One region of the Fictibacillus sp. NPDC058756 genome, then DNA from elsewhere that is predicted to be linked to it. Evidence: riboswitches for the same ligand, from Rfam matches in the RefSeq annotation. Region 1 holds a riboswitch; each other region holds the start of a gene.

What was found. Region 1 has a riboswitch for cyclic di-GMP ahead of ACFW35_RS01500 (DUF5667 domain-containing protein). Riboswitches for the same ligand answer to the same signal wherever they lie in the genome.
Region 2: it holds a riboswitch for cyclic di-GMP, as region 1 does, so the genes downstream of both, ACFW35_RS17770 (hypothetical protein) here and ACFW35_RS01500 (DUF5667 domain-containing protein) in region 1, are expected to answer to the same signal.
Region 3: it holds a riboswitch for cyclic di-GMP, as region 1 does, so the genes downstream of both, ACFW35_RS15505 (aspartyl-phosphate phosphatase Spo0E family protein) here and ACFW35_RS01500 (DUF5667 domain-containing protein) in region 1, are expected to answer to the same signal.
Region 4: it holds a riboswitch for cyclic di-GMP, as region 1 does, so the genes downstream of both, ACFW35_RS00700 (DUF192 domain-containing protein) here and ACFW35_RS01500 (DUF5667 domain-containing protein) in region 1, are expected to answer to the same signal.

The regions. Positions count from the first base shown of each region.
Region 1 is NZ_JBHYPU010000001.1:294,070-301,504, forward strand. Features, by position in the region: gene ACFW35_RS01480 (GNAT family N-acetyltransferase) at 1-389, shown strand, start outside; gene ACFW35_RS01485 (hypothetical protein) at 432-599, opposite strand; gene ACFW35_RS01490 (DUF4062 domain-containing protein) at 577-1,776, opposite strand; gene ACFW35_RS01495 (hypothetical protein) at 2,015-2,218, shown strand; gene ACFW35_RS01500 (DUF5667 domain-containing protein) at 2,446-3,669, opposite strand; cyclic di-GMP riboswitch class I at 3,753-3,838, opposite strand; gene ACFW35_RS01505 (alpha-amylase family glycosyl hydrolase) at 4,124-7,435, shown strand, end outside.
Region 2 is NZ_JBHYPU010000002.1:178,295-185,729, reverse strand. Features, by position in the region: gene ACFW35_RS17800 (hypothetical protein) at 1-919, opposite strand, end outside; gene ACFW35_RS17795 (hypothetical protein) at 983-1,807, opposite strand; gene ACFW35_RS17790 (Bax inhibitor-1/YccA family protein) at 2,028-2,759, shown strand; gene ACFW35_RS17785 (hypothetical protein) at 2,789-3,436, opposite strand; gene ACFW35_RS17780 (hypothetical protein) at 3,500-3,652, opposite strand; gene ACFW35_RS17775 (DUF6376 family protein) at 4,069-4,512, opposite strand; gene ACFW35_RS17770 (hypothetical protein) at 4,633-5,700, opposite strand; cyclic di-GMP riboswitch class II at 5,789-5,870, opposite strand; gene ACFW35_RS17765 (hypothetical protein) at 6,132-6,326, shown strand; gene ACFW35_RS17760 (CBS domain-containing protein) at 6,374-6,784, opposite strand; gene abc-f (ribosomal protection-like ABC-F family protein) at 6,872-7,435, opposite strand, start outside.
Region 3 is NZ_JBHYPU010000001.1:3,014,515-3,021,949, reverse strand. Features, by position in the region: gene ACFW35_RS15530 (AAA family ATPase) at 1-130, opposite strand, end outside; gene bacA (undecaprenyl-diphosphate phosphatase) at 583-1,383, opposite strand; gene ACFW35_RS15520 (3D domain-containing protein) at 1,520-2,107, opposite strand; gene ACFW35_RS15515 (aspartyl-phosphate phosphatase Spo0E family protein) at 2,334-2,489, opposite strand; gene ACFW35_RS15510 (cation:proton antiporter) at 2,702-4,279, shown strand; gene ACFW35_RS15505 (aspartyl-phosphate phosphatase Spo0E family protein) at 4,304-4,471, opposite strand; cyclic di-GMP riboswitch class I at 4,513-4,599, opposite strand; gene ACFW35_RS15500 (hypothetical protein) at 4,851-6,161, shown strand; gene ACFW35_RS15495 (DEAD/DEAH box helicase) at 6,158-7,435, shown strand, end outside.
Region 4 is NZ_JBHYPU010000001.1:139,367-146,801, reverse strand. Features, by position in the region: gene ACFW35_RS00735 (CpaF family protein) at 1-12, opposite strand, end outside; gene ACFW35_RS00730 (AAA family ATPase) at 25-873, opposite strand; gene cpaB (Flp pilus assembly protein CpaB) at 912-1,571, opposite strand; gene ACFW35_RS00720 (TadE/TadG family type IV pilus assembly protein) at 1,580-2,485, opposite strand; gene ACFW35_RS00715 (TadE/TadG family type IV pilus assembly protein) at 2,497-2,877, opposite strand; gene ACFW35_RS00710 (A24 family peptidase) at 2,877-3,392, opposite strand; gene ACFW35_RS00705 (Flp family type IVb pilin) at 3,534-3,728, opposite strand; gene ACFW35_RS00700 (DUF192 domain-containing protein) at 3,700-4,095, opposite strand; cyclic di-GMP riboswitch class I at 4,181-4,280, opposite strand; gene ACFW35_RS00695 (hypothetical protein) at 4,717-6,294, shown strand; gene ACFW35_RS00690 (TIGR03943 family putative permease subunit) at 6,542-7,369, opposite strand.

The DNA of each region.
Region 1 (7,435 bases):
TGCCAAGTGACGCTTTGGAAATATGCAAAGAAGATCCTAGCCGAAACCCAGTGGTTATCATGGCTTCAGACGCGGCAGTAGGCTTTTTTGTTCTGCATGCAGGTGAAAATATTCGTGATTTTACAGCGAATCCGAATGCCATGGTCATTCGTGCATTGTCCATCAATCAAAAAGAGCAGGGGAAAGGCTATGCGAAAGAAGCAATGCTGCAGCTGCCAGCGTTTGTTTCCACCCATTTTCCTGAAATCAACGAACTTATTTTAGCGGTTAACTTTAAAAATGAACCTGCCAAAAAACTGTACGAAAAAGCAGGATTTCAAGACCGCGGCCAGATCAAACATGGACCGATTGGACCTCAATATGTGCTGCATTATGAACTTATGTTATAAGAAACACAAAAAAAAGAGCCTTTAATAGGCTCTTTTTACATATTATGCTTTAACCCTCATTGTTTGTATTTCGGCCAATCGTTTAAGTACTCTTTGACTAGATTGTTCTAACATCTTCATTTTTTCATTCGTGTAACGATTAATTGATTTGGAAGGCTCAGTAGAAACAAGAACAACCTTGCCATCATCAAACGTTTTCAAATTTCTCATATCTGATACCTCCAATTAAATTTATTACAAATTCTAAATAAAGTGATGGTTTCATAATAGCAGATTTTATCTCTTTTTCATAGACAGATACTTTCTTATCGATCCAGTAACCACTTAACTTGAAATGAAAACAGAGAACAAATTCGTGTACCTTTAAAGTAAAATAAAGCATTTGTTTATCTTCTCTAAAATATAAAGATTCAACATCGTTTGAATAAGTCTCAGCTACGTAAGAGCTATTGTCTGACAAATCATAAAAGAGTTTTGGTGAAGTATTACCCCAATAATCCACTAGACTCATCAAATTTTTATCGTTTTCTTTTCTATAAACTGTAATTGCTTCACATGAATTATGTTTTCCAATAATCTTTTCTAACTTTGTGCCTTCTCTTATAAGAATATTTCCCTCAGTAAGTTGTTCGGAAACTTTATGAAGAAAGTAAGACCAGTTTGTAATTGTACCATCAACTATTGTTGCCAGTAATTCATTTGTGAATTTTTTATATGTAGTAAATTCACTAGCGGCATCAGCATTTGCCATAATGTCCTTCACCATTGGTACATATTGAATTCCTATCGCTAGATTCGAACTCAAATAACTTTTTAAGTTGTCATAAAATATATCTGATTCGGCAATATCAAGGTCATACAACCATGGTGTAGATCGTCTAACTTCATAAATAAAACCCCAGACAAAAGGATGGATTGAATTAATTTTTTCTTTATAAGGTTGGGGTAATTTTTCAATAGCTTGTCTTACCAAAGCAATATTGTAATCAGGTTCTGTTCCACCATGACCTTCTCTATATTGTGTATATTCGTTATCAATCATTTGATGAAGAAAATCATCATACAAATTTTTTACTGCTTTATCTACAAAAGGAATAATGTATTTTTTTGAATTCAATGCGGTAAAATATTCAATGTATGTGGGAGTAGTTTGTTCGTCGTGGATTAAGCTACCTGATTGTTTTTTTATCAGAAGAATGAAAATATCAGATTGCATAACCATATCTACACAAGTTTGAAGTTTATCTTCATCCCAAGGTGCGAAATTCTCTTCAAAAAGTAAAGGTTCGTGTCCTGCTTCTCTTAAAACACGTCCAACATTAGTTCTAAGTGACTTGAGATCATCTTCGTATGCAGAACTTATAAATATCTTTGCCTTTTTTGCCATCGATATACCCTCCCTTCATTAGATAAATTATAACATATTTTACCTTTTTTGTTTTTTGAAACTTTTAATTTTCATTAATATTAAGCCAATATAAAGATGGTTTAGGAAGTGTAAAGTCTCCGTTATGACTTGGTAAATTCCGTCTTTTCGGGTTTTTTTCGTGATATATTCTGAGCAGGGACAAACAAATCCCATACTCATGCAAATCATAATGAAAATCCGAAGGGAGCAATTTAAGATGAGCAAAACGTTTATGGCGAAAATCGGAGCATCTCTTTTGGCAATTATGTTAATCACTGCATGTAACAACCAGGAAGACAACACGGAAGAAGAAACAAACACGGAACAAACTGAAAATCAAGATGAAGAAACATCAACAGAGGAAGGTTCTATTGAAGAAACTACAACAGATGAGGAATCAACTGAGGAGTCAGCTGAATAAGATATAAAAACGGACCAGGCCTCTACCTTCCAGAGAGGACCTGGTGTTTTATTTTTGGGGAGGGAGCAAGGTTGCTGGTAATAAAACCTCGTGTCGAAAATCGCGTATTTTTAAATAAAGTGCGATTTTTCATTTTAACGTGCGATTCCAGGCCGCTAACCTGTGATTTTATAAAATAACGTGCGATTATGTGTAAAAACCCTGCCAAACTTTTTCGGCAGGGTTCATTACGATTCTTTGTTCTTGCCTTTATTCTCTTTATCTTTACCTTTTTCATCGTCTCCACGGTCATTTTTACGATCATCATTGGCTTTTTCTTCTTTATGATCATCATTTTTTCCGCGATCTTCGTTTTTAGCTTCCTCTTTTTTAGGCTGCTCTTTCTTTGGCTCTTCCTTCTTCGGCTGTTCCTTCGCTGGAGGAGCTTCTTTCTTCACATCTTCTTTTTTAGGATGTTCTTTCTTGGGCTGCTCTTTTTTAGGAGCAGGAACAACAGGCTGCTTCTTTGTTTGCTTTTCTTTTACAGGTACTGCTGTTACAGAAGCAGTGTCTTCATCAACTTCTGTTGTGTCACCAGCTGGCTCATCCGCTGCAGGCTCCTCAGCTTCTGGCTCTTCCGCTTCAGGTGTATCGGATGAAGGATCTTCTTCCTCAGTGGACTCATCATCTTCTTTATTCTGCTTCTTCTCATGCTTTGCTATTTTCTTTTCTAGCTTTCCAAACGCTTTAACAATATTTTTCGAAAGTGCTTCTTGTGCTTTTGGGTTATCAATCTTTTCAAGAGCAGTCATTAACGCTACGATATTTTGGAAAAACTTTTTCTCAAGCTCGGTAGTAGTGTCTTCTTCCTCTTCAGCTGCTGAATCTTCTTCTGCAGCTTCTTCGTCACCAGTTTTACCGTCTACTGTGCCTTCTTCAGCAGGTGTTTCCTCGGCTGCTTCCTCTTCGGTTACATCTTCAGCTGTTTCTTCTTCAGAAGCTTCTTCCTCTATTTCAACAGCTTCCTCTTGCTGAGCGATCGCTTCTTCTAAAAGCTTTGTTGCGCCTTCAACATCACCGTCTTGTAAAAGGACATTTGCTTCTTTAATACGTTCAGCTGCAAAATCAGCCAAAAGTTTCGCTTCTTCATAGTCATCTGTCGTTACAGCCAGCTGGATTTTCTCCATCATGATTTTTACAAAATAAAAGAAATCTCCAGGTACTAAGTCTGGTGCTTCTTCTTCAGATGGTTCTTCATCTGCAGGCTCTTCGGATTCAGCAGATTCCTCAGTCACCGTACCATCTGTTGTATTTTCATCCTCTGGTGTTGTCGCCTCGGTTGTTTCATCTGTTTTCGTTTCTTCAGCGGGTTCATCCACTGGTGTTCCAGCGCCTGTGTTAGCAAAAACGGACGGTCCAAACCCAGTTGTTGCAAGTCCTAACGCTAAAAATGAACTTAAAATTTTCTTCACTTTCATTCTCCCTTTCTTATTTAAAGAATTGGAAAACAATAAAAAGACACACTCATGCCGTTTGGCGGAGTGTGCTCCGAAAAAACGGCAGCTGGCAGGCATTACACGGTGTGCAGAAGCCCCTTTAGCTTTGCGTCGCTATGTTTCCATAGGTTTGCCTTTATCCTTTTACGTTTCCATTATTCGTGATTCATGCATTATATCGGTTAGAAGTGATTTAGTTATAAAGGTTTTAAGGAAAAATGAGAATATTTACCTATTTATTTACAGCCTTATCAGCCGAATGGCGCATTTTCCAATAAAAGAAAACATGGGATAATAATTGAAATGAAAGCGCTGACTTAAATGGTTTTGTGCAAACGCTTTCGCTTATTTGCACAACATTTTAAAAGGGGGATAAAAAGTGAGGAATAAACAATCGCGTTACGCAGTTTCATGGCTTTTATTATTTACGATGATTTTGCAAACGTTTGCATCTGCACTGCTTATACAGCCAGCGAAAACGGCAGCTGAAGAAAGAACAGTGACCCTCGTTGGCAGCCTGCAAAACGAACTTGGCGGATCTGGTGAATGGAATCCAGCTGATCCTGCAACAAAGATGGAGCTGCAGCCGAATGGAAAGTACAAGCTGACAGGCACTCTCCCAGCTGGCACGTACGAATACAAGATAGCCATCAACGGTTCTTGGGATGAGAACTATGGCGTTGACGGAAAAGCGGGTGGTGACAACTACAAACTTACTCTCGATTCTGAAAAAGAGGTAACGTTTATGTATGACGACACGACGCATAAAGTGACAATTCCTGAACCACTTCCGGAAGAACAGACTCCTCGTATCGTCGGAGACATCCAGCCGGATATCGGAGCTGGCGGTGAATGGGCACCTGGGGAATCAACGGCACTTTTACAAGATGAAGATCTAGACAATGTCTACACATATACAACACAAGTACCAAATGGAAAGCACGAGTTTAAAATTGTGCTCGGAAACGACTGGAGTGCCCCTGCATATCCAGCCAACAACTTTGTATTAAACGTTATAAAAGAAGATGAAATTACGTTCTTTTATAACCATGACACAAAAGAAGTGTACACGAACTATGATCCGGGATTGCCGGACGGCAGCGTGAACGGGGACAAGCTGTACCATGAGACGTGGAACGAAGCATTCCGTGCACCATTTGGAGCAATCAAAGTGGGTGAAGACGTAACACTGCGCCTTCAAACGAAAAAAGGTGACCTGACTGGCGCCAAATTATACTTGCGAAATTACAACTCTGGCAGCACGACTGTAAAAGATATGGAGAATGCCGGATGGACAACGGTTAACGGTGAAGAAATCGAGCTTTGGGAAGCCACTGTTAAACCTGAAGAAAAAGGCGTTTACGGATATAAATTTACGGCACGTGATGGAGATGCTGTAAAAGAATACGGTGAGGACACTGCGGAAGGCGGAAAAGGTGCGGTTGCTGACTCGAACGCTGGTCTTTTCCAAATAACCGTTTACGATCCTTCTTATAAAACACCAGACTGGATGAAGGAGTCTGTTGTGTATCAGATTTTCCCTGACCGTTTTTTCAATGGCAACAAAAAGAACGATACAGCAAAAACAACAGCGCGCGGTGAAGAACCTATCGAACATCAAGAGTGGAGCGAGCTTCCGGACAACCCGCGTCAAGCTGAAACAGAAGGATACGAAGGCGACGAGATCTGGTCGAACGATTTCTTTGGCGGTGACATCGCCGGTGTTCAGAAGAAACTGGACTATATTCAGTCTCTTGGCGTAAACACGCTCTACCTGAACCCGATCGCATATGCGGCATCGAACCACAAATACGATGCGACGGACTACAAAGCGATCGATCCGATGTTCGGGACACCTGAAGAATTTAAAGCTTTTACAAAAGAACTGAAAAAACGCAAGATGCACCTGATCTTAGACGGCGTGTTCAACCACGTTGGTGACGACTCGATCTATTTTGACCGTTACGGAAAATACGATACGGTTGGTGCTTACGAATATTGGGCGAGCATCTATGACCTTATGAAAGAACAAGGCTTAACAGAAGAAGAAGCGAAGAAACAAACTGAAGAGAAGTTCACAGCAGAAGGACAGAAATTCAGTTCATATGGCTTCCACAATTGGTTTAACATCGAAAACGATAAGGTGAACGGCGTATATAAATACCAGGCGTGGTGGGGCTTCGATTCACTTCCGGAGATCAAATCCATTCCTGGAGAAGCAGTAGACTATGATTCTGAACTCAACAATAAGCCATTCGCAGACTACATCATGTATGACGAGGATTCTGCGGCAAAATCTTGGCTGGACCGCGGTGCATCAGGCTGGCGCTTGGATGTCGCGAACGAAGTAGATACTGAGTTTTGGAGAGAGTTCCGTGACGAACTGAAGGAAGGTAAGAAGGATGATCCGCTGATCCTTGGCGAGATCTGGGATGATGCTTCAGAATACTTCCTTGGCGATCTTTACGACTCTGTTATGAACTACCGTTTCCGCGGTGCGATGATTGATTACTTAAAGAACGGAAACGCAAAGGGTGCTGAAGATCAGCTTAACGCTGTATTTGAAGATTACCCGCAGGAAGCATTCTATGCGCTCATGAACTTAATGGGGTCGCACGATACACCTCGTGCAGCATTCGTGCTTGGCAACGGCACAGATTCCTATGAGCGTGCTGAACTCGACCCGAACTACAACCACGAGCTTGGCGTAAAGCGCTTGAAGCTTGCGGCAATTTTACAGATGGGCTATGCCGGGGCACCGACCGTTTATTACGGAGATGAAGCTGGTGTTACAGGCTCAAAAGATCCGGATGACCGCAGAACATATCCGTGGGGATCTGAAGATAAGGATCTTGTGAAGCATTATCAAGCAATCGGTAAAGTGCGCGCTGATTATCATAATCTGTTCAGCTATGGCGAACTGAATCATCTATATGCTGAAAAAGATGTGCTTGCTTACACGCGTACTGATAAAAAGAACGCAGCGGTCGTGATCACAAACCGCGGCAGTGAAGAAAAAACAGTTGAGCTGGATGTGAAGAAGCTGATCGTAAACAACGTGAAGCTGACTGATCAGCTCGATAAAACATACAAAGCAAGCGTGAAGGACGGAAAGCTTACTGTTACGGTTCCGGCGATGACGGGACGCATGCTAGTGTCTGACAAGGGACAGAACTTAAAGAGCCCTGAAGCGGTAACGAACGTGAAGGCAACGGAAGCTAGCCACTCAGTATCGCTGACATGGGAAGGCGACTCGAGAAGTTATGCAGTCTACCAAACGACAATCTCTGGTGCTTTTTATGAAAAGGTAGCAGAAACAAAAGATCATTCTATCAAAATTGATGGCTTAGATAACGGCCGCAAATATTATTTTGCAGTCGTTGCCATTGACAAAGACAATAACGAATCTGTGAAAACAGAATCGGATGCTGCAATCCCGCACGTTGCTTTAAAAGAAGGAAACTATGAGATTGCTAATGTAACGGAGCTTCAAAACGGTGTGATCGATCTTTCCAAAGTACAAACTGTTTCAGCTGACATTTTTATAAAAGGTGAAACAGAAAGTGATTTAGCGGAAGGTCTGCAAGCAACACTTCAAGTGAAGGAACCAGGCAAGGACACATGGACATCACATCAAGCAAGCTACACAACGCAAAACGGCGAGTTCAACAGTTTCAGCGGTACATTCCTGCCGTTTAACGAAGGAACTTACGATTATCGTTATGCGTTTTCGACAGATCTA
Region 2 (7,435 bases), on a different contig from region 1:
CCTCAGTCACTTCTTCTTCAGTAACTTCGTCTTCTGCTGGTACTTCTTCAGCATCTACAGCATGTACAGCAGCGTTTGGTGCAGCATGCAGTTTCGCGTTTTTACTTGAACGCTCATATGCATTAGAGTTGATTTTGTTTTGAAGAGATTTGTTTTCTTTAACTTCTTCTGTATCTTCAGATTCTTCTTCGTCAGAATTTTCTTCATCAGAATCTTCGTCTTCTTTTACTGCATCTTCGTCAGCGATTTCATCTGTGTCTTCTTCTTCTTTTACCGGATTATCTTCATTTTCCTCTTGGATCTCTTCCGTGTCAGAGTCATCATCGTCTTCTTTCACAGCTTCTTCATCAGAGTCCACATCAGTATCCTCTTCGTTGCGAGTTGCATCCTCTTCTTCAGCTGCAGTTTCATCCGTTTTACCTTCATCACTGTCTGCTTCAGGGATTTCAATTTCAATTACTTCAGTTTCCTCTTCCTCAACTGGAACTGTAACCTCAGTTGGTTCCTCTGTTACAGGCTCAGTTACTACTGGCTCTTCTTTTTCAGCAGGAACAGGATAAATAGCTGAGTTAGGAGCAGCATGTTCCTTTGCATTTTCACTTGCATGCTCTGCACCTTGAGAGTGACTCTTATCTTTAACAGGCTTTTCAGCTTTTGCAGGTTTTGCTGCTTTTTCAGCCTTAACCGGCTTTTCAGCTTTAACTGGCTTTTGAACTTTTACAGTAACTTTAGATGGTTTTGCATACTTCTCATCCTTAGCTTGTACTTGTCCTTGAGATGCTTTTGAGCTTTGGGCTTTTATCGCATGCTCTGTTTTATGACCAGCCGCTTCAGCAGCACCTGTTCCTACAACTGCCGCAAGAGTTAATGTTCCAGCAAATACTAAAGATTTTACAAATGTACGGTTGACTTTTTTCATTATAATTCGCTCCTTAATTTTCAAATGGTTGATTTAATAACATCACAATATCTCCATGAAAAATTAAAGAGCAGTTTCCGGTGGCATTGATGGCGGTGCGTTCACCCATTGACTTCTCAAGAGGTCCATTCTGCTAAAATACACAGAAACTTTTTCACTATCAGCAAAGATTAACGGCAGGACCAAATTAGCCTTAACATTGGCTAAAGGCGCTCCTCCATTTCCAGCGTCCTTAGAGGATGATGAATGTGAAGAGCTTTGTCCAGCATTTAATGGTATTGCCTTTGTATCCGGCTGTACGGGAAGTTCTTTAGAAGGAAGCTCGATAGGAAGTTTTGATACAGCTTTTTCCCGCTGTTCTTTAATCTTCTTTTTTGATAGAAGGAGCTTCTTCTTTTGTTCCTCCTCTGCCGTTACTTCAGGCAGTACTGATTGGTTTATACGCGTTTCTGTATGTATGTACTTTGATGTTTCAGCCCTTTTCTTCTCGGGCTGATTTATTGGAACATTCTTTTTGAGTTGTCCTTGAGGAACTGATTTTTTTAGTCCATTCGAGTATTTTGTTTGCTGAGAAGACCTATTTTTTTCAGCAGCAGCATTCTTCTCTTTGGCTTCATACCTTTTCTCTGAACCTTTAGAGATAGATGTATCCCCTTTCATTTTCTTCGTCTTAGCTTCAGAAACTTCAGGTTTTGATACATTCTCTTTAAGAGATTCTCGGTCAGGAATATCAGCTTTTGCATTATCCTGTTTAAGATCCGATTGAGTTTTTTGTTCAGCTGCTGAATTTTGTTTATCTTCATTATTTTTCTCGGCAAATACTTCACCAGGAATAAAAAGGATGGCACCTGCGATCAAACCTTGCATAATGATGCTTGGAATTCGCACAAATTCACCTCCCTTCTTTCATCTATATAATACATCCAATTTATGTTTTATTTGTCGGTCTTTGTCCAAAATAGTCATTACTTCCTAAAGAACCATAATTTCAAAAAAAATCAAGAGGGACTTGTGTCTTAAATTGGAGAGAAGTAAATGGCTTAAACATGAAACTTTACAATAAAAAAATCGTATAGTTATATTGAAGAAAGGTAAGGAGGTAGATATTATGAGAAGTGCTAATCCTGCTTTAAAAAGTTCAACCTTTAATAAATTTGGAGGAACATCTTTCAGTAAACAGATGACATTATCAGGAACAGTTTATAAAACGTTTATTTTACTGGTCATTTTAATGGCTTCTTCCTTTTATACTTGGCATCAATATAATTTAGGGGAACCTGTAGGACATTTAATTATGATTGGTGTGATCGGGGGACTCATTTCAGCTTTAATCATTGCCTTTGTTCCTAAGACTGCCCCGCTCCTGGCGCCGGTTTATGCAGCTCTTGAAGGTTTAGCGGTAGGCGGAATATCAGCAAACTTTGAATCTCAGTTTAATGGAATCACAATGCAGGCCGCGGCATTAACATTCGGTACGCTATTTGCCTTGCTGCTCGCTTATATGCTCCGAATCATAAAAGTTACACACAATTTCAGATTGATCGTTTTCTCTGCAACAGCCGGAATTATGCTTGTTTATCTTACGAGTTTCATTTTAGGTTTTTTCGGAATCGATATTCCCTACCTTCATAGTTCAGGACCAATAGGTATTGGTATCAGTCTATTTATCGTAGTCATAGCGGCGCTTAATTTGGTTCTTGATTTTGACTTTATCGAATATGGAGCAAGCCAGCGTGTTCCCAAATACATGGAATGGTACGGTGCATTTGGCTTGATGGTAACGTTAGTCTGGTTATACTTTGAGATTCTTCACCTATTAGCAAAGATTAGACGAAACTAACAAAGAGAAGCCCGCGGGCTTCTCTTCTCTTATGAAAGGATCATTATCCACCTGTTAATCGTCCACCATCCTATGCCGATGTTAACGGCAAATAAACCAATTCTCATAACTTTATTCTGGTGGGTTATGAGCTGAGCAACATATAAAATCCCCCATAGAACGAGGATCAGAACCGACCATAACACCCCGTTTAGATCACCTTGCATAAATGCTCCATAGCTATAGATTAATGTATAGGGCATCAAAAGGATGGCTGTCAGAAAATACATCCCATGTACCGTGTGTCTGCTCACTGAACTAGAGAGCGGGGCTGATTTAACAGCTAAACTATATAATAGAGCTATTCCAATTCCAGACCCAAGGAAAAATAGAGCCTGGAAGATTTCATAAAAGAATATCGGCAAAACTTGAAGGGCATCGACCCAAAGAATTCTGCTATAAAACAGCAGCCATAGCATAGGGATGACACTGGCTATCGAGACAAAGGTATTAATTCCTCTATAGACAGCAGAACCTAGCAGCATAACACTAAAAATAAAAAACAGAGAACCTAGCAGTTTGCTGGAAAATAGTAAAAGAAAACTATATAAACAGAGAAGAACGGCAAACGCAATATGAAGAATATAATCATATTTTGAATGCTCAGCTTGTTTAAATGTACTGTAAATTGGAATCATGCTGCACCTGCCAAGTCTTGTCGTGTTTATACATTTATCGACATGTATCTATAATTACTTAAATTATTCTTTCGGCACTTTAACAACACCGCGAATGTGCCACATGTTAATAAGCTCAATTCTTTTACGGTATTGTTTTGCCTGCAGCCTTCCCTTTTTGTATCTTCTTTTTAACAGCTGCAAGTAATCTTCAATCTTAAGATGATAATCATTCATGCTTTATACCCACCCTCGCCATTTTTCTCACTGTCATATTCCCGAAAATAGTCGATTTGTAACATAAAAAAATCTAAAAGATTGCTACTTTGGAATATTTTTAGTTGAGTAGGCTTCTTTGACTAGTTGATTGGAGAGTAAGGCGCGAGACTCCTGCGTGCCAACTACCTGAATATACTTCTTGCAAGGCATGCGACGAGGAACATGCTTCGTTAGGATTTGCTTATAGACGCAGGAGCACACAAACTTACTTGATGGTAAGACTCCTAAAGGTGCAAAGCGCAAGGAGGCTCACCGCACGCCCCGCGGAAAGCGAGCATCCTGGAACAGAAATCAACATCTACAAAAGCAACATTGCTTAAGAAAAACAGGGATAGTTAGGAAAAAACAGCTACAAGGTTGCAGCTGTTTTAAAATTATTCGCCGAGTTTTTTAATTTGTGATAACAGATCATTGTAAACAGCGATATCATCCAGTAATCCGCTTTGTTCGAGCAGATCAGCATTCAGTTCCCCATCTTTTATGACTGTTAAATATTTATCAATTCCCTCTTGAAGCTTATTATTTTGTTCAATCACCTGATTGTGAACATCTTCAAACACAGAAGGCGGTGTTAAATCCCCAAACTCACCAATGTCTGATTTCATATCTTCCAGCAGCTGTTCAAGTTCTCCTCTCGCCTTTGGATCGTTTACTGCCGTTTCTGCAATTGCAGAAATCTCTTTTGAAAATTGTTGTACATCATTAATATATTCAGTAGCTTCAGGTACATAGTTCAGGCCATTCGTTACTTCATTCACTGCTGAGCAACCTGTTAATACCGTGATTGATAATATAGCGGCAATTAAAGTCTTTTTCATTTGTTTCTCCTTTTCCCTTTTATATTTGGAATGGATTTGAATTAAAAAAACGCCCCTTTTGTCTTGAGCGTCTCAATTTCTGCTTATTGTTTTATACGGCTGCTGATGCTTTAAGTTTCATTACTTTCTTAACGAGTAAAAAAGATCAGTGAACTTATCGATTACATTCTCAAATTTTAATTTTTCCTTCTCACCATAAACCTTTGATTTTAAACGTTCAGGGTTAATAGAGGACAGTTCTTTCAAATAAGCTTCAATCTTTTTTAGTACGGCATTAAAACGTTCCAGCGAAATTTCTTTTTTATACATTTTAGAATCCTTAATACGGTCTTCAAAAAGCTTCTGGAGCGTTTCATTAGAAAATTTAATATCTACTGCTTTTCTCGCTCCATATCCGTCCACGATATAAAACATGGTTGTTCCTTCTGACTTTTTGCTAGGATCAGCAAACTTTATTTCTGAAGTCAGGCTTCCGACTCTTACCTCCATTTTAAACGAACCTGAAGAAAACACCTGGTTTGGCGCAAGTGTTACAACAGGATTGTTCCCTGAAGGATTGTTTGCTGGAGGATTTTGAACTGGCGGGTTTGTTTCCTCTATTGGCAGCTCTATTTCATTCGGTGGGCCACTTTCCCCGTTTTGATTTTCTGGTTTCCCAGGTACATGTTCCTTAACGATATCTTCAATTTGGTTCCATAATAATTCCCGGACCGTCTCTAATAATCCTTCAGCAGATTTTAAATGTTTCTTTACTTGCCCTTGCGGAGAGTCTGCAAGCGATGTCTCCAGGTCATTCTTTAAACTGAGCAAAAACTTTTCAAGTGACTCAGAGACTTCTTCTTTAAAGGTATCTAAACCCATTTCAGGAGTTTCTTTCAGCTCACCTTTAATAGAATGGATAAAGTCAGCGGAGCTATCCGCTAATTCATGCCTCCAGTTGCTATAGATCCGTTCCGCTTCTTTTGCTCCTTGATGATGTTTCTCTATATCTTTTCTGGTATACGTTTTAAAAGGTTTATTTTCATGAACACTCTTTTTAAAATAGTCTTCTCTTTTATTTTCTTTATAAGGTTTCTCGGGAGGAACGGCTTCAAGATGCTGCTTTTTTACATAATTCTTTTTCAAATGCCCATAAGCAAAATGGTTTCCCCGATTATATGAAAATGCCTGTGCAGCGTGATTTACCATCTTGAAAACCTCCTTTACCGTTGATTTTTGTTTTTCTTCCTGACTTTTAGGACAAAATAAAAAAGCCCACAACAGAAGATACGATCTTCCTAATGCCGGCCGGTTGCATCACTAGCTCCACATACTTATAGATGCCCAAATAAAAAGTATGCTTCCACGCTTCCATTAATTTCAATTATCATAGCAAGAATCTTCGGCAACAACATATTTTTTCTGCTTATGAAATAAACTTCATTGACTAGTTGATTGGAGAGTAAGGTGCGAGACTTCTGCGGGATTAGCGGGATAGGTGAGACCAATCAATGTCGCAAAGCGACGAGTGGGCTCACCGCACGCCCGCGGAAAGCGAGCACCTGGAGCGGAAATCAACAACTTCCAAAAGCATCAAAGTTTACAAAACAGCCTTTAATTAATAAGAAAGGATGAAGAAAATGAGTAATAAGGATAAAGCTTATGAAGGAAAAGATGAACTGTACTTAGATATTGATAGGATGATTAACGAAGGAATGGCTGGCGGTACTGTGGCAGACACTGAAGATCTTAAACAAATCGGATATGATACTGATATTACCTCACAAGAAGAACCGCCAACAATTGCTGGTGAAAGAGAAGAAAAAGATAAATAAAGAAACAAAAGGATGCCCTAAATATAGGGCATCCTTTATAAGTTATATTACAAGGGCTTAGAAATCTCAGTAAGTGCATCTCCTGCTTTATCATTGTCTTCATGTTTAACAGCAAGGTCGCCTAATGAAACAATACCAACCACATTTCCATTATCCAGAACTGGAAGTCTGCGTATTTGATATTCAGACATTAGGTTCTTAGCCTCATCAATCGTCATATCAGGTGTCCCTGTAACAGGATCTAATGTCATAACATCACTGACTGTACCTTCAATATTCCCGTCAGCAACACATCGAATGACGATGTCCCGATCGGAAACAATCCCTTTTAGTTCCCCATTTTCAGAAACCGGAATAGAGCCTACTCCTAAACTTTTCATCAAGCCGGCAACTTTAGTAATTTTCGTATTTGGTTCACACGTCTCAATATCTGAAGTCATAATATCTCTTAATTCCATTTTATCGCCTCCTAATAGGTAATACGGTTATTCTGTACCTTTTTAAGAGGAAAGCTAAACCTTTCAACTGCAGCTCGAGCATCAATATTATTGAGCCTTTATCAGTCTGATTTTCTTTAAAACTTCTTGATACCTTTGATCAAGTCTTATTTTCTCTTCTTCATTCAAGGTTAATGAAAGCTGCCCGATTAAATCTGTCATTTCAAGTTCAAGCTTCAGTAAATGATCTTTGTGATCTGTGGTTTTTAGACCTGGCTTTTTATCGCCATTCTTATTTTCAAGATATTCCTTATAGCTCCCCTCAAACCAATATGCTTTTGGAGGCTGAAGCTCCAAAACATGCGTTGCTGCTTTTTCCATTAATCTTCTATCATGTGTTGCAAGGATAAAGGTACCAGGATACGCGATCAAGACTTCTTCTAATGCTTCTCTCGTAAACAAATCCAGATAATTCGTCGGCTCATCAAGCAATAACAAATTATAATCATTTAAGAATAGCTTCGCTAATGCGGTTTTCATCTTTTCTCCGCCGCTAAGCACCTCAACTTTTTTAAATACATCTTCACGTTTAAATAATAGCCTCGCTAATATTGTTCTTACCCAGGTTTCATCATATAAGCTGTTTTCCATGACATTTTCTAAAATACTTTT
Region 3 (7,435 bases), 2.7 Mb from region 1:
GTACATCCTCTAATAAAAGGTGTCCCTTATTAACTAAAGCGATCATAGTAAGTTCAACAAGTTCATCTTTCCCTGTTAATACTCCAGCAATCGCGTTTTTAACAAGGTTTACTTGATTTACAATATTCATAAAATTCTTCCTCTCAATGGTTAGATAAGTTAACCATACCATTATTACAATATTTAGAAAATAATAATTGTAATATTTTTGAAATTATTGTAATTTTAAATAAAGTCTGTCTTCGCAATCAATTACGCTAGTGGAAGTGGTTGATTTCCGTTCCAGGATGCTCGCTTTCCTCGGGGCGTGCGGTGAGCCTCCTCGCGCTTTGCGCCTTTAGGAGTCTCACCTGACCGCTTCAAGTAAGTATCCTTGCTCCTGCGTCTAAAAGTAAATGCTACCGATGTGAGCTTCCTCGTCGCATGCCTAGCGAGAAGCTTCCCAGGTGGTAGGCACGCACCTTGCACTCCAATCAACTAGTCAATGAAGCATACTCAAGAAAATGTTCAAAAGCAGCAATCTTTTAGAAAAGAGCAAAAATAAAAAGCTTACCGCACAAAGTGAGCGGTAAGCTTTAAATTTTAAAGATAGAAGAAAAGAGCTAACACAGCAGCTATAATAAATCTATAATATGCAAAAGGAGTTAATTTTACTTTTGCGATGAGTTTAACAAAGAATAAAATAGCTACTGCTGCTACTAGAAATGCTGTAACAAATCCAGTTAAGAAGAATGGAAGATCAGCTGCACTTAATATGTCACGGCTTTTATAAAGATCGAGTCCGGATGCTGCAATCATAATCGGAACTGCCTGAATAAATGAAAAATCTGCAGCTGTACGATGATTGAGTCCTGAAATCAAACCGCCTGAAATAGTTGCTCCAGAACGTGAAAAACCTGGCCATAAAGACAGACATTGAAACAATCCAATTTTCAAAGCTTGTTTATAAGTCATGTCATCAAGGTCTGCCGCATTAACCCCTTTTTTATTCTGCACCTTCTCAGCAATCAGCATTAAAAATCCGCCGATAACAAGTCCGACAATGACTGTTTTAGGAGAGAACAGATGCGCCTTAATAAAATCATGAACAAGAAGTCCAATGATTACAGCTGGCATTATTGCAATAAAAATATGTCCGAGGTTTAAGCTGTTTTCCTTTTTAGCCATTTTGCCGACACCCAGTAAACTCCAAAGGCGATTCCAGTACAGAACAACTACAGCCAGAATGGAACCAAGCTGAATAACAATTTCAAAAGTCTTTGCTTTGTCTCCCGTAAAATCTAGCATATGTCCCGCAACAATTAAGTGACCAGTTGACGAAACCGGAAGAAATTCTGTAATACCTTCTATAATACCCATTACGATTGCAACCCAAAGAAACATACATTCACCTTCACTTATTTTAAATTCATGAAATCTATTATAGTCGAGAAGAAGAGTATTGTCATATTCTTTTTCTAGTTAATTATGTAAGATTTTGTACAAATGAAAAAAGATGGGGAAGAGAACCCCATCTTCATTAGTTGATGATTGTAATATTTACGTTCTTTCTGCCCCAGTTGACAGCGTCTGAGTAGTTCTGCATATATACATCAATTTCGTTCCCGTTGATGCCTCCGCCTGTATCAGCTGCTACAGCATAACCATAGCCTGGTACATATACAACTGAACCCATTGGAATTACATCTGGATCAACTGCAATTACTTTTGCGTAAGGAATCTCTTTAAGGTTTGTCCCGCTTGAAGTAGTTCCGCTGCAGCCTTCGCAATTTGCTGTGTAAGCTGTTGCTGCGACAGTCATACCTTTTCTTTGAATATTGTTTTGGATACTATTAAAAGTTTGCTGCCCTGCAATACCATCTACTGATAACCCTTTAGCTTTTTGGTATTTAATAACTGCATCTTTAGTGACTGGACCATAATATCCTGTTGTTACAGCAAAATCAAAATATCCCATGGCTTTTAATTTGCCTTGAAGTTCATAAACATCATTGTCCCATGTACCTGGTCGAAGAGTGTGATCACCCATTGCTGCAAATCCGCTAACGGGAGCAGAAACGAGCAATCCGAATGCCATAGCTCCTGTAATTACCCATTTTTTTATCATAATAACTCCTCCTAATATGTATAATTGGTTAAATACGCCTCGGTTGCCAATTATACTAATCGAATATGACAGAAGCATTAGGAGAAGATAACAAAGAGATTACAATATTATTTTTATATAATAATAGGTAAATTAGTAAGTATATGGATGAGAGGTGGAGTAAGCTAAAAAATGATAGAGGTTTTTGCGGTTCTCGACAAATTTCCCAGGAAATAGACAAGGATTGTTAATTATCGTTCCTTTCATCATTCCATTCATCAAGACGGTTTAATAACTGATCTAGTTCTTGACTGCATATAACTGTTTCCTTCGCTGTAAGCCCATACGTTTTTCCAAGACAAAGCAAGACTTCGCGTTTTTCTTCAATTAATTGTAGCAGCATGGATTATTCACAACTTTCATGAAAGATTTTGTCTCAATAAATATGCATTATTTTTAAGAAAAGAAAAAGGGTTTCGTGGAAAGAAGTGATAATGTTACAAGATTCAACAACAATCGATGATAATATGTCGATTTATCTGAGTATCCTGTTGACTATTTTTTGAAGGGGGAGGGAAATATATAGGTAGAGAAATAGTTTGAGAGGAGAACAATATGCATCACTCGTTGAATATTGCGTTCATTTTATTGGCTGTAGCGGTTGGTGTAACTGCCTTGGCAAAGAAAATAAAAAAACCTTATCCAATTGCACTGGTGGTAGTAGGAGCGATCATCGGTCTTGTACCTCTTCCGGCTATGGACCCTTTAAAAGAAATTGTTGAAGAGGGTTACACATTTCAATTTATTATCATTTCGCTTTTGTTGCCTACTTTACTAGGAGAAGCAAGTTTGAAACTTCCATTCAGCCACTTGAGGGAAAATGCAAAAGCTATAGGTGCATTGGCAGTTGGAGGAACCTTTCTTACCTTTTTGATTATAGGTGCTGGATCTTATTACATATTAGATTTGAGTCTTCAAACGGCTTTTGTATTTGCTGCTTTAATGAGTGCGACAGATCCCGTATCCGTTTTAAGCATTTTTAAAACTCTTGGAGTGAACCGAAAACTTTCAACTGTAATTGAAGGAGAAAGTTTGTTTAATGATGGATTAGCAGTTGTTTTTTTTATTATTGCCTCAATCTACCTGCCTTCTTATATTGAAATGGGTGCAGGGGGAATACTGGCTGCTGTTCTGATGCTTTTTAAAGTTGCGATCGGCGGTGCTATTGTAGGTGGAGGATTAGGATATATTTTTTCAAAGTTTACGAGCTGGTACGACGATTACCCGCTGGAGATTTTGTTTTCTATACTATTATTTTATGGCAGCTTCCTAATCGCAGAGTCCATACATGTATCGGGGGTAATTGCTGTTGTAGTTGCAGGTCTCGTCTTCGGAAATTATGGTGCCAAAATAGGGATGAGTCCAACTACTAAAATAAATATACATTCTTTTTGGGATGTTTTAGCGCTGTTTGCGAATTCACTAGTGTTTCTGCTTGTAGGATTGGAAATCGCCTATATCGATATCAATGATAAATGGGGATTAATTGCAGCAAGTATTCTTTTAGTGCTTTCTGCAAGAACGGTGGCAGTATACACCTCAATGCTGCCTATAAAAGGTATACCAGCAAAATGGAAGCATGTGCTTATTTGGGGCGGACTAAAAGGATCTTTGTCAATCGCTCTTGCGCTAAGTTTACCAGGAGATTTTCCGGGTCGGGAAAATATTATTATTTTAGCATTCTCTGTCGTTTTCTTTTCTTTGTTAGTACAAGGGATGACAATCTCCTCATTAATCAACAAACTGAACATAAAGGGCCCAAATAAAGAAAGAACAGAATATGAAGAGGCAATGACCGCTGTTCATAGATATGATTACGCAATAGAAAGACTTCATCAGTTAAAGAGCGAGGCTGTTATTTCCACAATCGTTTTTGAAAGAATGAAAGCATTGTATGATCATAAACAAAAGGAAGCGAAAGAAACACTGGATGTGATGTATGAGGAGCACCCCGAGTGGAGGAAGAAACAAGAACATATTGCTTCAATTGAGGCTCTGTATGCAGAACATGAGGCGATTAAAAGATTGCTAAGAAAAGATATGATATCCAGCCAGCTTGCAGAGGAAGAAATCGAGCGGATTATTGATCATATTGAACAGAAGAAAAATAAATATTATGAAGAAGAAATTTAAAAAATGGCCAAAATAGGCCATTTTTTATATGTTTTCTTGTCTTGATAGAGTGAATTGATTGAGAAGCTGATCGAGCTGCTGACTGACTTTAACTATTTTTGGATGTGCCAGTTCATGGTTCAGCTGGAGTGAAGTGCGATACAGCTCTTCTCTTAATAGGCTAATTCGGTCTTGAATCGTATGCTCCTTCATATGTATATCTCCCTTGCAATTATTACCGACGAAGGAGTTCATTCGGCAACTGGCTGGCATATCATTTAAAAGACTTAGCCCCTGTAGCTTTGCGTCCTTCTCTTTCGAAAAGTTTGCCCTTTCGTCGATTGATTCAATAAGTATAGCAGAACGTTTTTACAAAAAAATACAAAATGATACAACAGTATAGTTTTTCGTAGGTGAAAAATTATTCTATTACTAATGATATCGGACGAGACATTAATAAGTTTAAGAGGAACAAAGTTGTTTTTTTGGTCAACTTAAGGAATTTCCTTTAAAATAGAAATGATATGCAATGAATGAGCAAACGACTAATTTGCTATAATTGGTAATAACAACTTGAAGGAGGGGAGACGGAATGAAGCAACCAGAGGAAGACGATGAAAGAAATCGTACACAATATGATTCCCCTGAGAAGAAAGTTCAAAATACACATTCGGTTCAGTTGTGGCGTGAGTATTTTTCAGAACGATTCGAGACATTCGAAAAACGGAAAATGCAAACCGTCTCCTTTCGGGATCTTGCTGACGGAAAAGATACGAGCTACACATTTGTTCATATCTACCGCGATTATTATCCCGCACTCTTAAATGCTGGACAATTTTTTGATGAAGATATCGCATTGCTATATAGATATCATGTACAAATTGAAACGCTTATCCGCTTATTTTCGTTTGAAGCACAATATGGGATAGCTACTTATATGCAGGCGAACTTTGATGCTACAGTTGAAAAATTATCCGATCAAATCTATGTGGCATTAAAAGAAATGAATAGTGAAAAACTTCTAAATGAAAATAAAAAACTCGTCGAAGAGAGTCTCCGAAACTTTCAAAGTCTTTATGAGATCCCTCCTAAATGGGGTTATTTATTATTTTATCTTTTTCAGATCAGCTGGTCTCTACTTTATTATGAGAGAACATGGATCGAAAAATATGAAAAACAATTGCTGGAAGAAAAAGAATCTGGCAAAGCATCTCAAATGCTTGAGCTTGCTCTCGTGCATTTTGCTTTTGCACGCCAGCAGGATGATCTTGCTTTTGAACGTTTGGGTCAGAATGATAAGAAAGTGGAAATGGTGCATTACCTTGTCTGGATGAAACTTTTGGTTGATAAGCAGGAATGGGAGCGTCTTTTGTCATGGCTTCTTTATTTGAAACCAAATTTCCTGGATGGTGTCAGTTCTTATTATTATCATTCAGATGCTCGTGAATTTTTCCACGAATACCTAAATTATTTCTGGAAATACGCACAGCATACAGGTGACGAAGAACAGTATGAAGAAATGCTTATTGAGTTCCTGCCGATCACTTTCTATGAGTACGGCGAATATTTAATGGTAATCGGTGAACATGAGAGATGGGTGGAGCTTCAAGTAATCATGGGCTACTCACCAGAGCTCATTCAGCGAAAGGATTTAAAAGAAGTTCTTTCTTTTGAAAAGGAAACGGTTTTGCCGATCTATCATCAAACGATTGACAGGCTGATTAATGAACGGACAAGAAAATCATATCAATCGGCCATAAAGCATTTAAAAACGCTCCGGACAATTTACTTTGATATTGGTGAAGAAGAACGATTTTCTCTATATATTGAACAAATTGCAACGATCTATGGACGGTTAAGAGCGTTTCAGGAAGAGTTAAGGAAAGGAAAGTTTATTTCATGATCGATACAAGCAATCTTTTACTTCACGCAAAATGGCTTCATGGAAATATGGTTTTATGGGCCACTAAAGATAAGAAAAGAGTGCATGTGAACGATTGGAAACCTCTTTTATTTACGTGGCATCAGCCATCTTTTTATGGGACGCTGCTCGATATAGATGACGATCAAAATATATATATAAACGCGGGAGAAGCTTTTGTGCTGTTCAATCGCTATCCGGATTTTTTTCTTTCTGAAAATACGTGGGAAAAAGATGCTTGGCAAGTGGTGAAAGAAGCAAATCATTTTGATAAATTAATTAAATCCGATCTCGTGTCTCCTGACTTTGAAGCTTGGAAATCAGGTGAATGGTCATGGAAAGCTGAGGGTAAACGCATCGAGTCTCCTTGGATAAATGAGGCTCTTTCAACTTTGCCTGATGCTGGCTATTCAGCAATGCCGTCATCTTTTAACAAAGAACTGGTTAGAGGTAATTCAAGACAGATAATCTCTGCCTTAGGGCACTTGGATGAAGAAGAATGGCTGATCAAAATCGGCTGGAGGGAAGATCCTAAACCTTTTAAACTGATTTTTGAATTATCCGAGCCTGCTGATGAGAAAGATAAGGATATATGGAACCTGAATGTCTTTCTTCAGGAAAAAGAAGATGGTATTCGTGTTCCCTACAAAGGAAAAAGCACTCTCTTGCCTGATGAATGGAAACCTTATCTAACTCTGCTGGAAAGTGATATGGAGCTTGTTTCTAAGCTTATATCCTGGCTTAAGGTTGACAGCCGTAAAGAAATTAAAGAAGAAATTACGGAAAAAGAAGCATGGGATTTCCTTACTTTAAAAAGTGATCTACTCCGCCAGATAGGTATATCAAGTATTCTTCCCGAATGGTGGCAGACGGTTCAGGAACTGCAGCCGAAAGTTAAAGCAAAAATTAAGACTAAACCGCAAACTGGTGGCGGAGCGCCGTCCTTTTTAGGGTTAAATGCAATTATGCAGTTTGACTGGCGGCTTTCTACTGGAGATGAAGAGCTATCGGAGGAGGAATTCCGCAAGCTGGTCGATGGCAGCAGAAGGCTTGTCCGCAGGAATGGTCAATGGTACAGAGTAGATCCTGAATGGATGAAACAAGTCCGGCACCTCATCAAAAACGTGGACCGTACTGGCATTCAGTTAAAAGATGTATTAGAGCAGCATCTTTTAAATATGGAAACAAACCCTGCTGATGATGAACTTGATGGTATTGAGTTTGAAGGGCCAATGCTTGATATGGAATGGGGTGAG
Region 4 (7,435 bases), 150 kb from region 1:
TAATAAACTCATGTGTCCCTCTCCTTAACTTTTAACTTTTGATTTACGGAATAGTTTTGTTAATATACTGCTTGCTTTAGATTCAGCCGGTATTAAAGTGATTTCTCGTCTAGTTGAAATCTGTTCAGCCATTTTAAAAACGGCCTTCGCAATATCTGTCTTTCCTTGATTCACAACAAAGGGAATTCCAATATTTAAAGATTGCGTAGCTACCTGCCAGTCGTTCGGGATAAAGATAGGGTTTTCTATGCCTAAGATATCCGCTACGTCTGACGCATTAATGACGCTTTCCATTGTTGCACGGTTTACAACGACCTGAACTTTGTCTTTTAAACCGAGCATATCGAACGTTTCCAGCATTAATTTTGTATTTTTCAGCGTCGCCATCTCAAGATTTGTAAGAAGCAGAATTTGATCAGCTTTTTCAATGATCGGTAAGTTTCGCTCAGGCAAACCTACACCAGTGTCAGTTAAAACATAGTGGTGCTCCATTAATAATAAGTCGAGAACCTTGCTGACAGCGTCTTCACCAATTAAATCTGCATGCTCCGGTCTTTCTGGGGCAGCAAGAACCTTTATTCCAGATTCGTGACGATTCAAATAACTCAGCAAAGAATGCTGATCCATCTGCTGTATTCCTTCAACAACATCTTTAATCGTAAAAGTGGTCTGAAGGTCCAGTGCTAAACTTACATCGCCAAATTGAAAGTCTGCATCCACAACACCGATCTGTATATTTTTTTTACACAGTGCAACAGCAAGGTTAACGGTCATAACGGTGCGGCCGATCCCTCCCTTTGCACTGCATACTGCAATCATCTCGCCCCGTACCTGTCTTTTCACTTCTCTTTGTTCTCCCAGTTGGCTGTCCATGCTTGCCTACCCCTTTTTCCGCATATTCTTTAAATCTATTATTTTGTTCTCTTTAATTTGCTTCGAACGGCAAGATGAATGTTTCCGTTTTCCTCTGCATTTACAATGTTCAAAACGTCTTGCGGAAACATCTCTAACGTGGCTGAAGTATATTCCACATACGGTTCACCTTCAGTCGGTTCAATCATTTTTCTGCCGATTGCAAGAACTCGCACATTCTCCATAATCATCTTTGTTTCCATCTGATCGCCCTTTTTTATAGAAGCAAAAACATCCACATAATCCTCTGGTTCAATTAAGTTTGAAACCGACTGTACGAAATTAACACCGACAGATACAGCCCGGAATTGTTCTTTTACCTTTCTGCTGATACGCAGTGATTCTTCTGTCGTTGTACGGGCATTATGAGTTAAGAAAACCTCGCCTTCAGCCATTTTTGTTGTTGCATAGTGATTTTCTATTGATTCAATTCTCTTAACTGAATCTGGATGCACAGAAGCTTCTGGAACGTTTTCAATAGTCAGCATATTCGCTGTGATTTTTTCGTTTTGCTTAATATCCCGTTTAGCCGTAACGACTTTAACCGTGTTTTCAGAAAGAACGGTTGCCGCATTGTAATCACCCATATAGTTATAAAATAAAAAAGTTGTAATAAGTCCCATAAAGATTGCCGTTCCTAAAATGAGTTTTGCCCTCATGTCTTCACCTACTCTGTTAGTCTTATGCTAAATGCACCTTTATTCACATCAACTGGCTTAACAAAACCAGTTCCTGCGCGTTTAATAAACATGCCAGTAATTGAAGTATCTTTTGAATCCATCGGTTTCGTTATGTAAAAGTAAGCGAATCCTGTGATTTTCACCTCTTTTAACTGGTTGCCATTTGTTTCAAGCCTTTCATATACAGGAATCAATATAATTCTGGAACAATCCCGATGGTGTGTTTCCCCTTCTGGATATGGACAGCTATTGATTCGTTCTTGAATGACTGCCCGTGTTTTACCGGCAATATTACCTGTTTGTGTTTCTAAAACATCTCCCACTTCAAGTTCGTTTTGGTATCCTTTTAATAGATTATCTTCATAAGTTGCAGCACCGGTTCCGCCAAGCGCAAGAACTCCGAAGTTTCCGGCTTCAACACCAGTCTGATCCACTTTCAGCGAATATTCTTTGTTGAATTCCAAACCTAAACTTTCATCGATCCCAAGCGGCGCGACGCCCGCGGCTTTCCCCATCGTTCCAAGCTCTGCTGCAGCATGTACGTTTACTGGTGCCGTATCAAAACCAAAAAGCTGTGAAAAAGTCAATGGAACTTCTCTTGATAGATCTACGCTCACTTTGTCTTCCATTTGAATCTTCATATCTTCCAAACTATGATTCTCACTATGTTTATCAAGGGTTTCATGAACAATCGTGCGAACCGATTCCTCCTCATTTGTTAGCTCCTGAGCACCAGAAAGAACCGCAGCATTAGCTGTTTTTTGCAGATGGGTTTTCGTTAAAAACAGCTTTCCGCCATCAATAATGAGTCCTGTCATTGCTATGAGCGCTACAAGACTAAAGGCAACAAGTATGATTGTATTGCCTTCTTCCTTTTTTATAAGACGCCTCATCTTTATTCACCTCACTCCACCCGAATAGTAGATTCCGTTTCAACAGGTATCGTTTCTCCAAACAATTTTCCCATACCAGGTGTAATAAATTTGTGCGGGTACGACAAAGTAACGGTCACATACTGGCCTGATTCTCTTGTTGAAGAGTCCGGCGTGATTCCAATCTGAAGAAGAGAGGGATCTTTTATCTGCACATAATCTCGTGCAAATGCACGGATCTCTTCATCCTCTTTACCAAGGCCTCCAAGCCTGACTGTTTCTTGTGTGGCAAGATGCATCTGCATATATGTGTAGAACAGCTTCCCAAAATCAAAAATACCTACAATGAGCAACAGCAGCAGCGGGAGAACAAGTGCCATTTCAACAAGAGATTGCCCCTTTTCGTTTTTCATCATAAAAGGACTCCCTTCATTGCGAGACATACAGCTGCTCCGCCGGCAATGGCAAGGCCGTACGGGTAGGTTTGGGTCAAAGCATCTTTTTCTATAAAAACAGGAATTCTAATGCCGAATTTCCAGCAACCCATTGAATAGAGGATGCCTTTTATTCTTTTTATAAATCCCCTTCTAAATAACAAGATCCCGAGAGCAATAACGCCGCCAATCAAACCCATGTAGATCGCTGTATAAAAAACAAACAAAGAACCCTTTAAGGCACCGATTAAAGCAAGCAGCTTCACATCCCCTGCACCCATACCTCCTAAAAGATAAGGAATGAGCAGCAATCCAAGACCTAGAAAGAACCCTTTTAACGAAAAAAACAACCCGGTCCATCCAGATGCGATTATATGAGAAAAAACGCCGATCATAAGCGCAGGGAAAATGACGTTGTTATAGATTTTGCGGCTTTTTAAATCTGTTACGACACAGATGATTAATACGAAAATTAAAATGGCATCGAACCACATTGTTATCACCTTCTAATTAGAAAGTCTTCAATAAACCTAAAACTTGGCAGCCAGGACACGTGTCATCTGACCGCCAAGTTAGACTGTTTGTTTAAAAAAGACCTTACGTTGAGTAACGTAAGGCCCTGTGGTGCCTTTGTATTAAGGGGTTGTTGTACCACCAGATTCACGGTTTACAACCATATCTTTTGCAGTAGTAAACATTTCCACGATTTCTGTACGTAACATTGCTAGCGCTCCAACAGCCGCAACTGCTATCAAGCCTAATACTAAACCATATTCCGTCATTCCTTGTCCTTGTTCTTCTTTAATAAGACCCATTAATTTGTTTTTCATGATTAGTTCCTCCTAAGAATTTGTTTTTGGTTTCAATAAATAGTTTGTGTCCCACTTTGGTCTGGCTTTTGGCGATCGTTCCAGACGGAAGTTCAATGACAGATTCAGCATGTTTGTACAATTTTCCGAACCGTTTTGGGGGTAGGTCTTCATCCATTGCCACAATTCGCTTTTCACTGTCTAAATAAAGTACATCGATTGCATAATTCATAAAAAAAGTATGGATAGAATGGCAAGGTTTAATATGCATTGCACTCTCAGTTGAAAGCTCTTTCGTAAACATGAGCCCTTTTAATCGTTTGGAAAAACGGTATGCCGGCTTCACTTCTCTTGCCAGCAATTCACCCGTTTCCAGGTTAAGCAGCAAGTTTCTCTCACCTCCATTTATGTATATTTTTACTTTTTTACCGAAAAATGGGGTTTATAGGCAAATGAAAAACACCCCGGGCTCTTTCGGTAACTGGCTGGCATAATGTACGATCGAATAGTTCGTACACCTTAGCCCCTGTAGTTTTGCGTCACTGGTTTTCACCAGCTTTGCCTTTATCGAGATTCAGCGTGCTTTGTTGGATTTTATCAAGATGTGTCGATGAATCTGACTTATAACCAAATTCTATCTTTATTACCTGTTATAGGAAATCAGACCTGTTGCTTATTTTTATATTGCAAGTTTTAGTTATTTAAACATATTAAGATTTTTTCAGTATAGGTCCAAGTAACCGCAAAATCTTCCATTCAAATTCAGTTAATAGTTTCATAATAAAAGCAAAAACTAGTAATTACTTAATATTCAGAAAATATTAATGGGTCAATATACCCGGAATGTCTCTTTTCCAGTTTACTAAACACAATTAGGACTATTTAACCTGCATCAATCAATACGTAATATCTATTCTCCGTTAAAAAATGAATAATTTTTACAGGAATATCCGTCTATATATCGAATACTAATAATCTTGTTCTTTTATAGAAAAAAGGGGGCATTACCATGAACGTAGATTCGAAAGTAAAAAAGAAAAAGAATCATTCGAATCGCAAAGCTTATCTTCTTCCTCTTGCAATTGTTCTGCTTTTGGTAGGATTGGTGGTTTGGAACAACATCCGCCAGGAGACTAAACTTCCAAATAAGGACTGGAGCCGATCTGTCAGTATATCGGCTGAATCCATAAGCTCAGAACCGATTACATTTAAGGAAGACAATCAATATCATATCTACACACATCTTAAAGATGGTATTAATGCTACCATTTTGGATGAGGAGCTGAATGTTGTTTCAGAGAAAACTGAAAAGCTGCCGATTGATGAGAGAGGCAACTTTTGGACGAATGGCAAGCAGATCGCTTTCGTATCGCAGGGCGATCTAATCATTCAAGAAGGCGGAAAGCAAAGTGTATTAGATAAAGGCGTTGAATTCTTAACCGATACAAAGGACCGATTTGCCTATACGAAAGGGAATGAAGTTTATGCGTATGAACCTGAGAGCGGTAAAAGCAAATTAATTTTTTCAGCTAAAGAAAAAGTTGCTGAGTTAACAGCAAATCCAGAATCTGCTTCTTTTATTGCCGTTGTCGGTGAAAAAGTTGAAATGGAAGCATTCTATTTAACTGAAAAAAGCGGACAATATGAACCGATCTCAATCCTTAAGTACAGCAAAACGCCAACTGATAAAATTTACAACTTCAGATTTGCTGAAGCTGGTGATGACGTTCATATTCTTTATACTTTTTATTCATCAAAGCAAGGTACGAAATCATTTAAAACCTTTTACAGTTCAGCACCTATGAACCAATTAAAAGATCTATCATTTGCAAGCGTTAATTTTAAAGACGTATCTGAAGGTTACGAGATTGAAAATCCAACTTACCTGAATTTGAACATAGAAGACAATGCACCAACAATTCTTTTCTCTGCTAGAGGTGCGATATCCACTAAAAAAGATGCGGGTAATATTTATAGAGCTTCGTTAAAGAATGATACTTGGGAAGCAACTCGTATAAGTACGACTAACGATTTCTCAATCTACCCTGTAAAAGCAGATGATCAAACTGTCTTCTGGTTAAAAGCTGAGTCTGTTCAGGATTATCAAGTTCACGCAGCAAGCCAGGATCCTGCAATTATAAAGAATAGCCAATCCATAAGTAAGCAAGATGTGTACAATGCAACATTTGACGCTTTCGCCGCTTCAATTGTTTCGTTTATTGCGATGACCAATGCATTTGTTTGGATTGTGCCGACCATTTTATTTTTAGGTGTTCTGTATATTGTTCGAATTGATGTGATTGAAGAAGAAAAACCGTGGGTGAAATGGGTATCGATTGCGCTCTTTGTTCTTACACAGCTCTATGTGATTCAATCATTGTTTAATAATCGATTCTATACACTTGCACCTGAATATTTAACCTTTGATGGCAGTTCACTTGTCGTTCCGATTATCGTTTCGATCGTAGCACTGTATGTCATGCAAGCGGTTAAAAATAAGGATTGGGGTCTTTTCGCCCAAGTTTCTTACTTTATCGGAATTACTGTTTTATTCCAGTTGTTTATCGTTGGAACGTACGTATATTAAAAAGGCTGTTGTGGCAAACTTTGTTGCTTTTGTAAGAGGTTAATTTCCGCTGCAGGACTCGCTTTCCGCAGGGTGTGCGGTGAGCCCCCTCGTCGCCTCGCGACATTGAGTGGTCTCACCTGTCCCGCTTATCCTGCCGGAGTCTCGTCCTTTCGCTCCAATTAACTTGTCAAAGAAGTGTCTAGCAACAATCTTTTTGAAAAGACCAAAAAGAAAAAGCGGAGGAACGTTCCCCGCTTTTTTTATTTTATTCTGTCGCAAAACTTTCTGCACTTGGATATACATAAGGATCTTTAAGAGGTTCAATCTTCTTTAAAGAGCTTATTTTTACAAGAGGCAGCCGGATGTGATTAAATTCTGTTTCATCGATAACGCCTGTTACCGTGTACCAAGTATCCGTTTTTAGCTTTGATACCGGACCTCCTTCAACAATTGTTCCGTATACGACCGCATCCGCACTGCAGCAGTTCATAGAAAAGCGGGCAATAACGGCCTGGTCTTCCTCCATGCCCTCTTCTCTATAGACAAATCCAGTCGTTTCAATTTCTTTTCCTTTAAATTGATCAAGATAGATATTAAAGACACTCATTGCATCTAAATAATGTTCTGATGTCACGGTGATTTTATCTTCTTTTAATAACTCTTTCCCAAATTTCTCATAGTACTCGGTTACATCATACGTTTCGATAGGGTTCTCTTTCTTCACGTTCTCTTCCATTTCTTTTAAATAGCCTTCTGGATCCTCCAGATATGCTTCGACATCGATTTCCTCAGATGCAACGACTTTCCCATCCTCAGTCTTTTGAGCAGGTTTCGCATATAGTCCTGTACCGTAACGAATTCCCCTTTTCTCAGCAATAGAGCTGTCCATCGCTTTCTCAGGCATCATAAATCCTGTTAACAAGGGAATCACGAATAACATATAGATTATGAAGTGTTTAATTGGCGCACCCTTTGGCGTATGGTCCACGCCGCACCCGCATCCATCATCATGATGATGCTGTGACCTTCTGAAAAACTGCATTACTCCTAAGATTCCAAATATCGCAACAGCAAAATAAACGAAGATATGCATTTTGGGAGCTACATAATAAGTAAGCTTTCCTGAAGCAGCATGAAGCCAATCAAAATAATGCCTCTC